DNA from 4 places in the Pseudoalteromonas sp. SR43-7 genome. Region 1 is predicted to be linked to each of the others. Evidence: predicted binding sites of a transcription regulator. Region 1 holds the regulator's gene; each other region holds the start of a gene.
The links. Region 1 encodes sigma-54, which starts transcription at its own class of promoters, with help from an activator protein. Its sites were predicted from a motif close to GTTGGCACGNNNNTNGNNT; they were not measured.

Region 1 (3,142 bases):
TATTAAAATCACTTATAATTCCTACACTTATACTAGCGTTTAATAGTAGTGCTGCAGAACAAAACACGCAACCTGCTGCCAATCAAATTTCAATAAGTGCCGACAAGCAAGAAGGTCAATTAAAAGCTAATGTCGGGATTTTTGAGAAAAACGTTGAGATTATTCACGGTAATCGCCGCATTACAGCCGATCGCCTCGAAGTGCACAAACGTGATGAACTTGGTGATAATAAACAATTATTAATTGCCACAGGTAGCCCTGCGCACTTTGAAGAAAAGCAATCAGACGGCACGACTATGAGCGCCAGTGCTGACGAAGTACGTTATGATGTATCTAAGCGTTTTTTAACGCTTGTTGGTAATGCACAAGTATCGCAAGCCGGACAAAAAATAAATGCTAAAAGCATTACCTACGACATAGAGCAGCAGCTCATCAGTGCCGAAAAAGATGAAAACTCAACTGACCGCGTTCACACAATTTTAGTACCGATCGAAACTAAAAAAAGTAAAAAAGGCGATAAAGGTCAACCATGAGCACATTAAAAGCAGAACTATTGGCAAAAAGCTATAAAGGTCGTGAAGTTGTAAAAAACGTCGGCCTTGAAGTACAAGCTGGCAGTATAGTTGGCTTACTTGGCCCTAACGGTGCTGGTAAAACAACGACTTTTTATATGATTGTAGGGCTTGTTCCTAGCGACAAAGGTAAAATATCTATTGATGATAACGATATTACTCTTTTACCTATGCATAGTCGTGCTAGATTAGGCATAGGCTACTTACCGCAAGAGTCATCAATTTTTAGAAAGCTGACTGTTTATCAAAACTTAATGGCCATTTTAGAAACGCGCAAAGAACTAAATAAACAAGCCAGAGAAGACACGCTCAATAACTTATTAGATGAATTTAGCATACAACACATTCGTGATAGCCAAGGTATGGCATTATCGGGTGGAGAACGTCGTCGTGTAGAAATAGCACGAGCGCTGGCAGCAGATCCTAAATTTATACTACTGGATGAACCGTTTGCCGGTGTTGACCCTATTTCGGTATTAGATATAAAGAAAATAATAGAACATCTTAAAAATCGTGGGATTGGTGTATTAATTACCGACCATAACGTAAGAGAGACCCTTGATGTTTGTGAAAAAGCCTACATTGTTTCTCATGGGGAGCTGATTGCATCAGGTACTCCAGAACACGTATTAAATGATAAAACTGTACGCGATGTTTACTTAGGCGAGCAATTTAGGCTGTAACATTTACGCCATGTCTTTAAGCATCTGCTAGTATTAATTATAACAACATAAAAGGATTGTTAGAGATACATGAGGCAATCACTACAGCTGCGCATGGGCCAGCAACTTACAATGACTCCACAGTTGCAACAAGCTATTCGTTTGTTGCAACTCAGTACATTGGATCTCCAGCAAGAAATACAAGAAGCTCTCGACAGTAATCCACTTTTAGAGGTTGAAGAGGCAGACTATTCTGAAGACGCTGCTGGTAAAAACGAGCAAAAAGCTGATACCGATGACATAACTGTTAGCGCATCTGCTGATGATGCTCCGAGCGAATATGAACAAGATACTGGTGAAGCACTTGCAAAAGACACGCTAAGTGACGACATGGCTATGGATGTTAGTTGGGATGAGTACATGAGTGCCGCTCCTGCAGCATCATCAGGTCCAATGCCTGAAGACGAATCAATATACCAAGGCGCCTCTACTGAAACGCTCCATGAGTATTTAATGTGGCAATTACAACTAACGCCATTTAGCCCTACCGATGAAGCCATCGCTATTGCGATTGTAGAGGCCGTCGATGATTCAGGTATTTTAACTCTCAGTTGCGAAGAAATTTTAGAAAGCTTTAATCAAGAAAACGAAGATGATAACGAAGTTGAACTTGATGAAATTGAAGCGGTATTAAAACGCATCCAACTGTTTGATCCTGTTGGTATTGCTGCACGTAGTTTACAAGAGTGTTTGTGTATTCAGCTTAATCAATTTGATAAAGAAACACCTTACATTAATGAAACGAAAATGATTTTAACCGAGCATATTGATCTATTAGCAGCTCGCGACTATCGTACATTAATGAAAAAAACTAAGCTTAAAGAAGAAGAGCTTAAAGAAGTAATGACACTAATACATACTCTCAACCCAAAACCTGCTGATACTATTGTAAGGGAAGAATCTGAGTATGTTATTCCTGATGTGTCAGTTAAAAAAATTAAAGGCCGCTGGGTTGTCGAATTAAACCCAGATAGCATGCCTAAAATTCGTGTTAATAGCCAATACGCGGCAATGTCTCGCACTGTAAAATCAAGTGGCGACAGCCAGTTTATTCGCTCACATTTACAAGAAGCTAAGTGGTTTATTAAAAGCTTAGAAAGTAGAAACGACACGCTATTAAAAGTTACTAATTGTATTGTTAAGCAACAACAAGGCTTTTTTGAACATGGTCCTGAAGCCATGAAACCAATGGTTTTAAATGATGTCGCTGAAATGGTAGAAATGCACGAATCGACAATTTCGCGCGTGACTACTCAAAAGTACATGCATACACCCCGTGGTATATTTGAGCTTAAATACTTTTTCTCAAGCCATGTAAGTACTGAAAACGGTGGTGAATGTTCATCTACAGCAATACGTGCGCTTATCCGAAAATTAATCGCAGCAGAAAACTCAGCAAAACCATTGAGTGATAGCAAAATAGCGGATATATTGGCTGAGCAAGGAATTAAAGTAGCGAGACGTACAATCGCAAAATACCGCGAATCTCTTGCTATTCCACCGTCAAATCAGCGTAAAAGTCTGATTTAAGACGCTAAACTAAGAGGGTAATGCTTATGCAACTAAACTTAACTGGTCGTCACGTAGAATTAACCGATTCACTAAGAGACTATATTAATACTAAATTTGCGAAGCTTGAAAGACACTCTGATCATATTAATAATGTTCATGTCATTCTCGATGTAGAAAAATTAAATCAAAAAGCAGAAGCCACAATACACGTAAGCGGTGCTGAGCTATTTGCCTCTACAGAACATCAAGATATGTATGCCGCTATTGACTCGTTGATCGACAAGCTCGATCGCCAAGTAATCAAACACAAAGAGAAGCTTGCTCGCCACTAATATG
Region 2 (3,142 bases), on a different contig from region 1:
ATTAATAGTAACGCTTTGCTTATCTTCTGAAAATTTTAAGCCATTTGAAATAAGCTGAATTAAAATCATCTCAATAAGCTCACTAGGTAAAGCAAGCGGTTTATTCGGTAAAGTATTTTGCCACTGCAGAGCTTGCTGACGCGCAGTTAAGCGATGCTCAAAATGGCTATTAATTTTATTAATAAGAAGACTAAACTCAACTTCGCTTAAGCTGTCTTTACTGGTGCGAATCGCATTATAACTCAGCAAACTGTCAATCATTGTGCGAAGGCGCACCATAGATTGGCTAATAAGCTCAAGCACCGCTTTTTGCTCAGCAGTAATTGGACCTACTATTTCATCAGTTAATAAATCAGTGCCTTCAACCATTGAAGCAAGCGGCGTTTTTAGCTCATGAGTTACATGGCGTAAAAAAGTATCTTTTTGCTGCTCAAGCATATGAAGCTGTTCTTGTACCCATTGGAGCTTTTCTCCTAGCTCAACAAGCTCAGCTGAACCTTTCACAGATATTTTTTGCTGCCAATGCCCCTGCCCAAGCTTATCAATAACCGTAGTTAACCCTTTTAGCCGCCCACTTATGCGCCATAAAAAACCTCCCCCAACAATTAAAGTCAGCGGAATTAGTGCCACCAGCCAGTTTATAAATGACGCTTGCAGGCTTGTAAGCTCATTTTGGTTATTGGTAATTTGCGCTTCGTTTTTATCACGTAACCATAAAGTAAGCTCAGCAATTAAATCGCTCACTGGCACAAATAGCTCAGCTTGTTGTTGTTTTTGCTCAACGAGTTTTACATGCGCGGTTTGTAAGGTGGTATATAAGCGTTGCCATTGGTTGATATACTCTTTATTCGGGTTTACAAATTTGAGTTCATCAATGCTTTGTAGGGATGATTGCCATTTATCGACAATGAGCTTATCAAGCGATTCACTTTTTAATACCCAGTTTTGCCTAGTAGCGCGTTCAAGGCTGTTGAGTTCTTGCTTTAAAGTGTTAAACGATTTGGTAACTTGGTAGTTACTACTCACAATACTTTGAGTAACCGCTAATTGCTTATTAAGCGCATTTAAAAATACGATCACCACTATAGAAAGCGGAAGTAGCGAAAGCAGCATACTCATTGCAAATTGCCCAATTAAATTAGGCCGCCAGTTAAGCATTGCTTGGTATTTTTTAGCTATGGTTGCTGGCATTTCGTTTAGTCCTTTTAAGTTAAGCGCTCTATTATTAAGTGCTTACCTTATACACTAGCTGAACCAGCAATTATATTTAATACGATTAACAGCCAGCACTATAAAACAATGTGTCGCCAAATAGAGACAACGTAACTCGTTGATTTTAATAAATTCCCTTTCAACCTCACTAAATAGTGTTGCAAAAGGCGCACAAAAATTACAATAAACCCAGTAAAAACTTCTCACTGGCTTAAAGCAAAAACAATAACCAATTGAAAAATAACAACAATTATTATTGGCACCATTTTTGTAATAGGAGTAATAACTTTAATCAATAAGGAAATAATTATGAACAAACGCATTTTAGTAATTTCATCATTACTGGCTTTAGGCTTTTTAGGCGCTAATGCACACGCAATGGACGTTCACGCGACTTTTAACGAACTTGATAAAGACAGTAACGGCACATTGAGTGAAGCCGAAGCAGGTGAAGATGCTGTGTTACACGAGAATTTTTCTCAAATTGATACTAATCAAGATGGGCAATTGTCGCTAGATGAATTCAAAAAATTTATTCAATAAACTCATTTAATAAGGAACGTGATTATGAAACAACTTATAGCCGCTTTTTCATTAATGTTTTTAGCAATTAGTGCCACTGTAATTGCATCGCCAACAAATGTGCGCTTTGCCCACTTAGATAAAGACATGGACGGACAAATATCAATTGTAGAAGCAAAGGAAGACAAGGAAGTAATGAGACAGTTTGCCGACTTAGATGAAGACGGTGATGAAAAAGTCTCAAAAAAAGAATTTGAAAGCTTTAAACCTTAATGAGTAATTACTGATTAAGCTTTACTTAAGCTTGTTATAGGTAAACTGGAATTAAAAGCATTTGCCATAATCCCTGAGGGAGTGTGTAAAAGGATTTAATGTTGGGAGTTAAATTACGGCAAGTGCTTTTTCCTTTTCACTTTATTTTAGCCACAAACTTTAAATACATCTTTTGGAAGGAACACCATGAAGATACTTCCCCTTATTATAAGCATCTTAATGCTATTAAGCTTTGATGCCGCTGCACTTGATGTAAAGCAACGCTTTGATCACCTCGATAGCGACAAAAGTGGCTATTTAACGCATGACGAACTTGATCCCCAACCACAACTATTAAACACATTCGTAAAATGGGACAAAAACCAAGATAACCAAATTTCGTTAATCGAATTTAAAAATTACCTTACCAATAACCTCTACTGAGTATTTTTCATGAAAAAAACAAGCTATATAGCGCTTTTTGCGTTTAGTATTTTTAGCACATTAGGCTTTGCTGCAAGCAACAATGTTGCAGAGCAATTTGAAAAACTTGATAGAAACCAGGATGGTTTTTTAACACGTTCAGAAACCGCTGTAGACCCCGCTTTGTGGTCTCGATTTTCAAGCTATGATCAAGACAAAGACGGCAAGCTAACGCTAAGTGAATACAGTTTATATGCAAGTATGTAATCTTATAGCTAGGTACACAAACACCTAGCTTATTATATTTATACTATTAATTACGTTTAGACTTTATTTTTACAACAATGCGCTAAGTACTCTGCATCAGTAGGTTTTGGGCTCACCATAAAATCCATTTTGAGATAAGTTAGAATCGGTTGCTTACTCGTATTTTCAACTGTCGGTTTCCAGCTCCATAAACCCACAGCAGCTGCCGCATCAATATCAAACACGCCCTCAGGGTAAGACGAGACAACCTTATACCCTTGGGCTTCACCTTGTGAATTAATTAACATAGCAAACTCAACACAGCCTTAAATACTTTTCTTTGCAGCTTCTATCTGATATCGCGGCTCAACTCTTTTAGCAACATCCCAGTATTCACCTACCTTACTTCGCAGTTCAGGACTTGATAAATCAATAAAACTCGGCATTTCATCGTTTATTTGTTTATTTGTTTATTTGTTTATTTGTT
Region 3 (3,142 bases), on a different contig from region 1:
GCATTTACAAAGATACTGCTGTTAGTTTTTCTAAAAGTGCAACAACCATTTTAGATGAGTTGATTGATGCTGTTTCTAGGTATTCTTCAAATGATTGTGGTGACTCTTTACCAGCAATATCAGACATTGAGCGAATTACAACAAATGGTGTGTTTAGCGTAAAACACGTTTGTGCAATAGAAGCACCTTCCATTTCAACAGCAAGCATTGTAGGAAAATCACTACGTGCTTTATCAATGCGTATAGGGTCACACATAAATGTGTCACCAGTACAAATTAAGCCAACGAGTGTTTTAACATCACTGATTTGTTCGATTGTTTGCTGTGCTGTTTCAACTAATTTAGGGTGTGCTGCAAAGCCTGCCGGCATTTGTGGTACTTGGCCAATTTCGTAGCCAAAAGCAGTTACGTCTACATCGTGGTGACGTACTTCTGACGAAATTACTACATCGCCAACACTTAGCGATGGATCGAATCCACCGGCTGAGCCTGTGTTAATTATGCAATCAGGTTTGAAGTTATCGATCAGTAAGGTAGTTGCAATAGTTGATGCGACTTTACCAATACCAGATTGAACAAGTGTCACCGTGTTACCAGCCAACTCGCCAGTATAAAAAGTGAAACCTGCTTTAGTTAAAATTTGTGGGTTTTGCATAGCTTCACGTAAAATTTTAACTTCTGGCTCCATTGCGCCAATAATACCAACATTCATAAAGTTTAATTCCTGAGTTTGAATCACTTGATTATACGTGAAGTTAACAATAAAAAACAAAAAAGCGAGCTTGTTTATGAGCTCGCTTTAAATACTTTTTAGGAGAGTATTTAATTCGTTTTTTAAATTTCAGCTAACGCGGTGGTTTGCGCTTTAGCCTGAGAAGGTGAAAGTACCGCTGGCTTATGTGAGCGATTACGAACAGGGCGCTGAGTTTGTGTTGCTGCAGGCTTACCAAGTTTAAACATAATTGCATCGCGTACTTCAGAAGGGCGGTAGCCCGATTTAACTTTCATACGAATATGTGGAATGCCCGCAGACTCTAGTGCACCGTTTACAAACCAGTCGCGTTGAGCTTTGTGGCCATCTTTGTTGGCATTGTTAACTAGGTCAACAGCAGCAATGATTGTTAGTTTTTCTTTGTCGATTAAAACAAAGTCGAGTTGCTTATTTTTAGCTTTAGCTAAAGCAGCACGTTTAGACTTTACTGAAAGGCCTTGCTTACAGTCAATAACGTCGATTAACTTAACACGACTAACAATTTTATATTGATCGCCAACAGCACGCTCTAGAAGATTTAAAAAAGCGCCTTCAACCTGCGTAAAAACAGTTTGCTTGCGAGTAAAAGGATACGGGTTTCCGCCATCGTCATTAAATTTTGACGCAACAACAGAGGCCCCGACAACTAATACTAGGATTAAAAATAAAGCGAATTCCATACGGTAACTCCATAACAACAAATTGACACTGCTCAAATAAAGCAATTTACGTGCCTAAAAAGTATGGGTTATAAAATAATTACCGACTGGTATACAAGCAATAGCTACACAGCGATTAAGCTTTGTAGCCTCCTTTAATACCTTTTACTGCAATAGCAACAGCATCGTGTGCATGCAGTGACTCATAGTGGTTTATTTGCAGCCAATAATCACTGTAATTGTTTGCCTCTAGCAGTGCTTTAATTTTACGCGCTGCATCTTCACAAAACATAAGGTTTTGACCATTCAAACGGGCAAATTCTTGCTCGTCTTCACGTTTTACTGCTGCTTGTACTGGTGTTTTAAGCTCAGCTTCAAGGGTGTTAATTAGCGTAACTACGTCAAATTCTTGAATGTTGCTATCAAGCTTTACTTTTACGTTGGCAATAGAGCGCTGCGAGTGGGGAGTAGCTACAATGCCTTGTGTAGTGCCTAGCCATTCGTGCACATCTTTTTGGCTTAAGGTTTCTTGGTTAAACTTTTCGTTAAACGCGTTTTGTATAAGCTGTCGCGCAAGTGCAGCAGAGCATGGGCACGTTGAAGAATAAGTAACATCTACGGTTAGCTCGTAGCTAATAACGTTATTTTCAATTGTACTGGTAAGTACAACGGGGTAGCTTTTCCAGCCCGCTTTACCACTTAATAGTGACTTACGGCGTAGCGGTAATTCAAATTTAAATTCAATTTGTGCTTTATCGCTCAGCCCTTCGTGGCTAGTTATAAAGGTATCGAGTGCCTGCGCTATCGTTTGCGGATTGACTTGCTGCTCGGTTGAAAGCAGATCAAGTGCCAAAAATAGACGTGACATATGAATGCCTTTGGCATCTTCTTTATGTAAATTTACAAATGCACGAGCTTTGGCGTTTACTGTAACTGGAGATAAGTCTCGGGATTCAAAAATAAATGGCAGTTCTATTTCGCCCATGCCAACCCAGTCTAATTTACCTGTTTGTAAAGCGGGTGCAGTGTCTGCTATATCTGGCATATTGGTTTGCATGTGCGCTACTCGTATTTTGGGGATAATAAAGCGGGGCATTTTACACTAAATAATTTATTGCTGAAATGATGAGTTTAATAGATGAGCTAAATCAAACATGAAAAATTCTGTTTTTATCGCACAACGTGAGTAGTGGTAGGAGAAAAATGCTAAAATTTGGGAAAATGGTATGTTTGTACATACGCATTGCCTTCTTTATATTAAGTACACAGCTAAGAGATAAAATTACGTATGACCGATTATTCTTTGAGCCCTTGGGCTCGGGTACTTTCCAGCTCAATAACGCGATTTGGTGAATTTAAAACCGCTGCTATTTGTTACACTTTATTTTTAACTGTATCTCTTATTTTATCGAGCATGTTTTATTATGTGGCGATAGGCGAATTACACCTGGTTGATATTTTAGCCGTGGTATTTTTTACGGCTGTAGTTTCTCCTTTAATTATAAGTGTGTTGCTTAATTCAATTCGACAACTAGATGCCTCATATGCTTATTTAGATAGCGCCACCAAGCAAGAAAAGCTTTTAAATCAAACCTTAAAAGATAACATTAATCGTCTAAATATCGAAATTGATGAGCGTAAAATGGCATTTCATGCCAAGCACCGCGCTATTGAAGAACTACGACGAGAAATTGCTGAGCGTAAAAAAACACAACAAGAACTTGCTCAACAA
Region 4 (3,142 bases), on a different contig from region 1:
TTGCCCAGTAGGCCCAACTAAAATAAAAAACGAAAGACACAACGCCTGACATTATAAGTCGAATATTCAATTAACTGCCTCAATATGCCTAAAACCTAGTTTAATGATAACACTAGAAGTGAAGGTAATATTGTCACTAAATAATAAAGTATTTGATTGTATATTATAGATGTATAAACACACTAATGTTGAAGATTTCCTAAATGGCATCAAGTCAGAATCTGAGCGCGGCTGTTAGCTGGAAAGCTTATTAGTAAACAATAAGTATAGTTTTAAAATAATATTGGGAGTGAGTTAAGGAAGTGAATCAATGGGTTGGAGGGCGTTAAAAATTGGATTTAACCTAAAAAACTATTTAAAAACTATCTAAAAATTCTTTAAAAACTAATATTGTGAGCCGATCGGTACTAAAGTATTTAGCTAAACCTCAGTAGTCGGCTTACACAATATATAATCTGTCATTATTTTTTCGCAATAATGTAGATTGCATGTATTAACCCTGGGAAATAACCTAGCAGTGTTAATAGAATATTTAACCAAAAATGCATACCTAAGCCAACTTGCAAAAACACACCTAATGGCGGTAATAAAACCGAAAGTATTATACGAATAATATCCATAATCAAACTCCATTTAAATTAAACATTGAAAAGACTTAAAGCCCAGTATTACTGGGCCTTAACTATACTGTATTATTCAGCAACAATAGCTAGTTTATCAACTACGTCGCGAACATCTTCAGCATTTTTAGCAATTTTAACTGCTAGTTGCTTTTCAGCTTCAGACTCTACAGAGCCATTCAGAGTTACCACACCGTTGTCGGTATCAACGTCAATGTCTGTACCACCTACTTCTGAGTCAAACAGGAAGCGAGTTGTGATTACAGTGGTGATTTTAGCGTCCGTTAGGTCGTTATCATCATCGTCCATCATGTCGTTGCTTTTATCTTCGGTGTCCATGCTTTTAACGACAGTAAGGCTGTTATCAACATCAGTTACACCATCTAGGCTAAGTACAAGTTCTTCTGCTAGCTCTTTATCGAGTTCGCTATTAACTTTACCTGTAAGTACTACCTTGCCATTTTTTACATCAGTGTTAATGTCAAAGTTGTTTAGATTAGTGTTCATAAGTAGAACGGTTTCTGCCTTACCATCAATCCAAGCATCTTTACTTTCGTTTTCCCAGCTGTTTGCTTGGGCACCCATAGCCGTAGTACCAAGAACTAGAGCTGCGATAATAGATTTGTTAAATGTTTTCATAATCTTTCTCCTTTTGATTAAAGACACTTTAACTAATGCGAGCTTCAGGCCAACTTTATTTATACTTAAAATTCAAAGACTTGAATTAATTAAAAGATAAAACCTTATCTATGTTTGTGTAACTATTTACAGGCTACTCGGTAAAACTTTCTCAAATAGTGAAAATAGCTAGATAATTGCTCTTTTGGTTAATCTATCGTTAATATAACAAAACAAAAAACACCGTTAAAAAATAACCAATTGATAATTAATGAAATTATATTTGGTACGCGGTTTGCAGCCTAACTACAAGAGCAGTATCAATAGTAAATATAATAAGGAATAACTCATGTCTGTAAAAGTTGAAGACCGCCCAATAGAGCAAGTACGCGAACAAGTGATTGATCAATTAATTTATAATTACAGTCATGGTGTTATTTCTGTTGATGCATTCGAAAGACGTTTAGATAATGCGATGGATGCACCTAATAACGAAGCTCTGCTAGCCTTAGTAGAAGACTTAACACTTAATACCGATCAGCAATATAAAGCAGAAAAACAATCGCAATTTACGCCACATTATAGTGCACAGCAAAACAGTGATGATGATTTTACATTGCGCAGTATTTTAGGATCTAACGAGCGAAGTGGTCAGTGGGTTGTGCCAAAAAATATATATTTGAGTAACTTTATGGGATCGGTGGTGCTTGATTTTACTGATGCCATTTTTGCGCATCAAAATGTGACTATTCACGTTAACTGTATTTTTGGTAGCGATGAAATTTACGTACCAGAGCATGTCAATGTAGTGTCTAAAATGTTTTGTATTTTAAGTAGCCTTGAAAATAAATCTGTGTCGCTTAACAAACGCCAAGGCCCTACAATTCATATTGAAGGAAAGGCAGTTATGGGCTCGGTTGAAGTGAAAATAAAGCGCACAATTAAAGAAAAATTTATAAGCTTTGCAAATGAGCTAAAAACCCAGTTTGGCACGGGTAACAATAACCGCTCACTATAATTGAGTAGCAGCACTTTAACGTGCTGCTTGGTATTTTATTATAGATCGTTATTGCGCTCGCTTGGTATGTCACTTAGGTATTCTACAAACTCAACTTCAAACCCTGCAGGATCAATAAAGTAGACATTCTTTCTGAAAGGATTCTCGCTACCTTGCTTGCTTAGAGTAAAACCCACTTTATTTAAGCGCATTACTACTGCACTTAAATTATTAGTTACATAAGCAAAGTGTGCAAAACCAATTTGATGGCCCGATAAGTTTCTGTTTTCACCTTCACCATGGTCACTTATCGCAATGTAATGCGTGTCATCTCCAAAGTGTACCCAGCGTCTTGGTTTTCCATGCCAGTCACCTCTGCCCTCACTTCTGATTGACCAATGCGGAAATACAGCGCGATAAAATGTAAGCATACTATCTATATCACTCGCGACTAAGTTTACGTGCTCTAAATACATAATGTTATCCTATCAGTTAAGTTAGGAGTAAGATAAAACCTCAAGTTAACTTTAGGTAAAGTGTTATTTAAAATTAATTTATTTAAATGCAGATAATTATTTTTTAAAAATATATACACTTTTCAATCTTGTATAAAAAACAAACATAAGTATTTGGGGTTTATTGTTTACTTTATGTCAAAAGTCGCTAAAATACGCCGGCTGAAATATATAAACGTTCTTTTACAACCCAAAGGTAATACCATGCATCCAATGTTAAACATTGCGGTTCGCGCTGCGCGCAACGCAGGCAAAATTTTACTTCGCGCAAGTGAAGATTTATCAAAAGTTGAAGTGCAACAAAAAGGCGCTAACGACTTAGTAACTAACATTGATAAAGAAGCCGAAGCCGTAATTCGTGACACTATTTTACAGTCTTACCCTACTCACTC

Region 2: a site for sigma-54 is predicted at 1,468-1,486, ahead of H5087_RS17385 (EF-hand domain-containing protein). Genes of this name have one in related genera too.
Region 3: a site for sigma-54 is predicted at 1,471-1,489, ahead of H5087_RS06635 (DUF2726 domain-containing protein). Genes of this name have one in related genera too.
Region 4: a site for sigma-54 is predicted at 1,521-1,539, ahead of H5087_RS05880 (LiaF domain-containing protein). Genes of this name have one in related genera too.

The regions. Positions count from the first base shown of each region.
Region 1 is NZ_JACJDY010000002.1:87,420-90,561, forward strand. It holds gene lptA (lipopolysaccharide transport periplasmic protein LptA) at 1-533, shown strand, start outside; gene lptB (LPS export ABC transporter ATP-binding protein) at 530-1,255, shown strand; gene H5087_RS01740 (RNA polymerase factor sigma-54) at 1,325-2,824, shown strand; gene hpf (ribosome hibernation promoting factor) at 2,851-3,138, shown strand.
Region 2 is NZ_JACJDY010000027.1:16,662-19,803, forward strand. It holds gene H5087_RS17380 (sensor histidine kinase KdpD) at 1-1,191, opposite strand, end outside; gene H5087_RS17385 (EF-hand domain-containing protein) at 1,522-1,755, shown strand; gene H5087_RS17390 (hypothetical protein) at 1,780-2,007, shown strand; gene H5087_RS17395 (calcium dependent protein) at 2,194-2,430, shown strand; gene H5087_RS17400 (EF-hand domain-containing protein) at 2,440-2,676, shown strand; partial or broken gene H5087_RS20225 (energy transducer TonB) at 2,733-2,969, opposite strand.
Region 3 is NZ_JACJDY010000006.1:84,757-87,898, forward strand. It holds gene H5087_RS06625 (regulatory signaling modulator protein AmpE) at 1-4, opposite strand, end outside; gene mtnN (5'-methylthioadenosine/S-adenosylhomocysteine nucleosidase) at 5-712, opposite strand; gene H5087_RS06635 (DUF2726 domain-containing protein) at 835-1,431, opposite strand; gene folE2 (GTP cyclohydrolase FolE2) at 1,547-2,467, opposite strand; gene arcB (aerobic respiration two-component sensor histidine kinase ArcB) at 2,699-3,142, shown strand, end outside.
Region 4 is NZ_JACJDY010000005.1:143,739-146,880, forward strand. It holds gene H5087_RS05865 (hypothetical protein) at 1-70, opposite strand, end outside; gene H5087_RS05870 (YqaE/Pmp3 family membrane protein) at 462-620, opposite strand; gene H5087_RS05875 (BON domain-containing protein) at 693-1,259, opposite strand; gene H5087_RS05880 (LiaF domain-containing protein) at 1,588-2,256, shown strand; gene H5087_RS05885 (VOC family protein) at 2,295-2,711, opposite strand; gene suhB (inositol-1-monophosphatase) at 2,955-3,142, shown strand, end outside.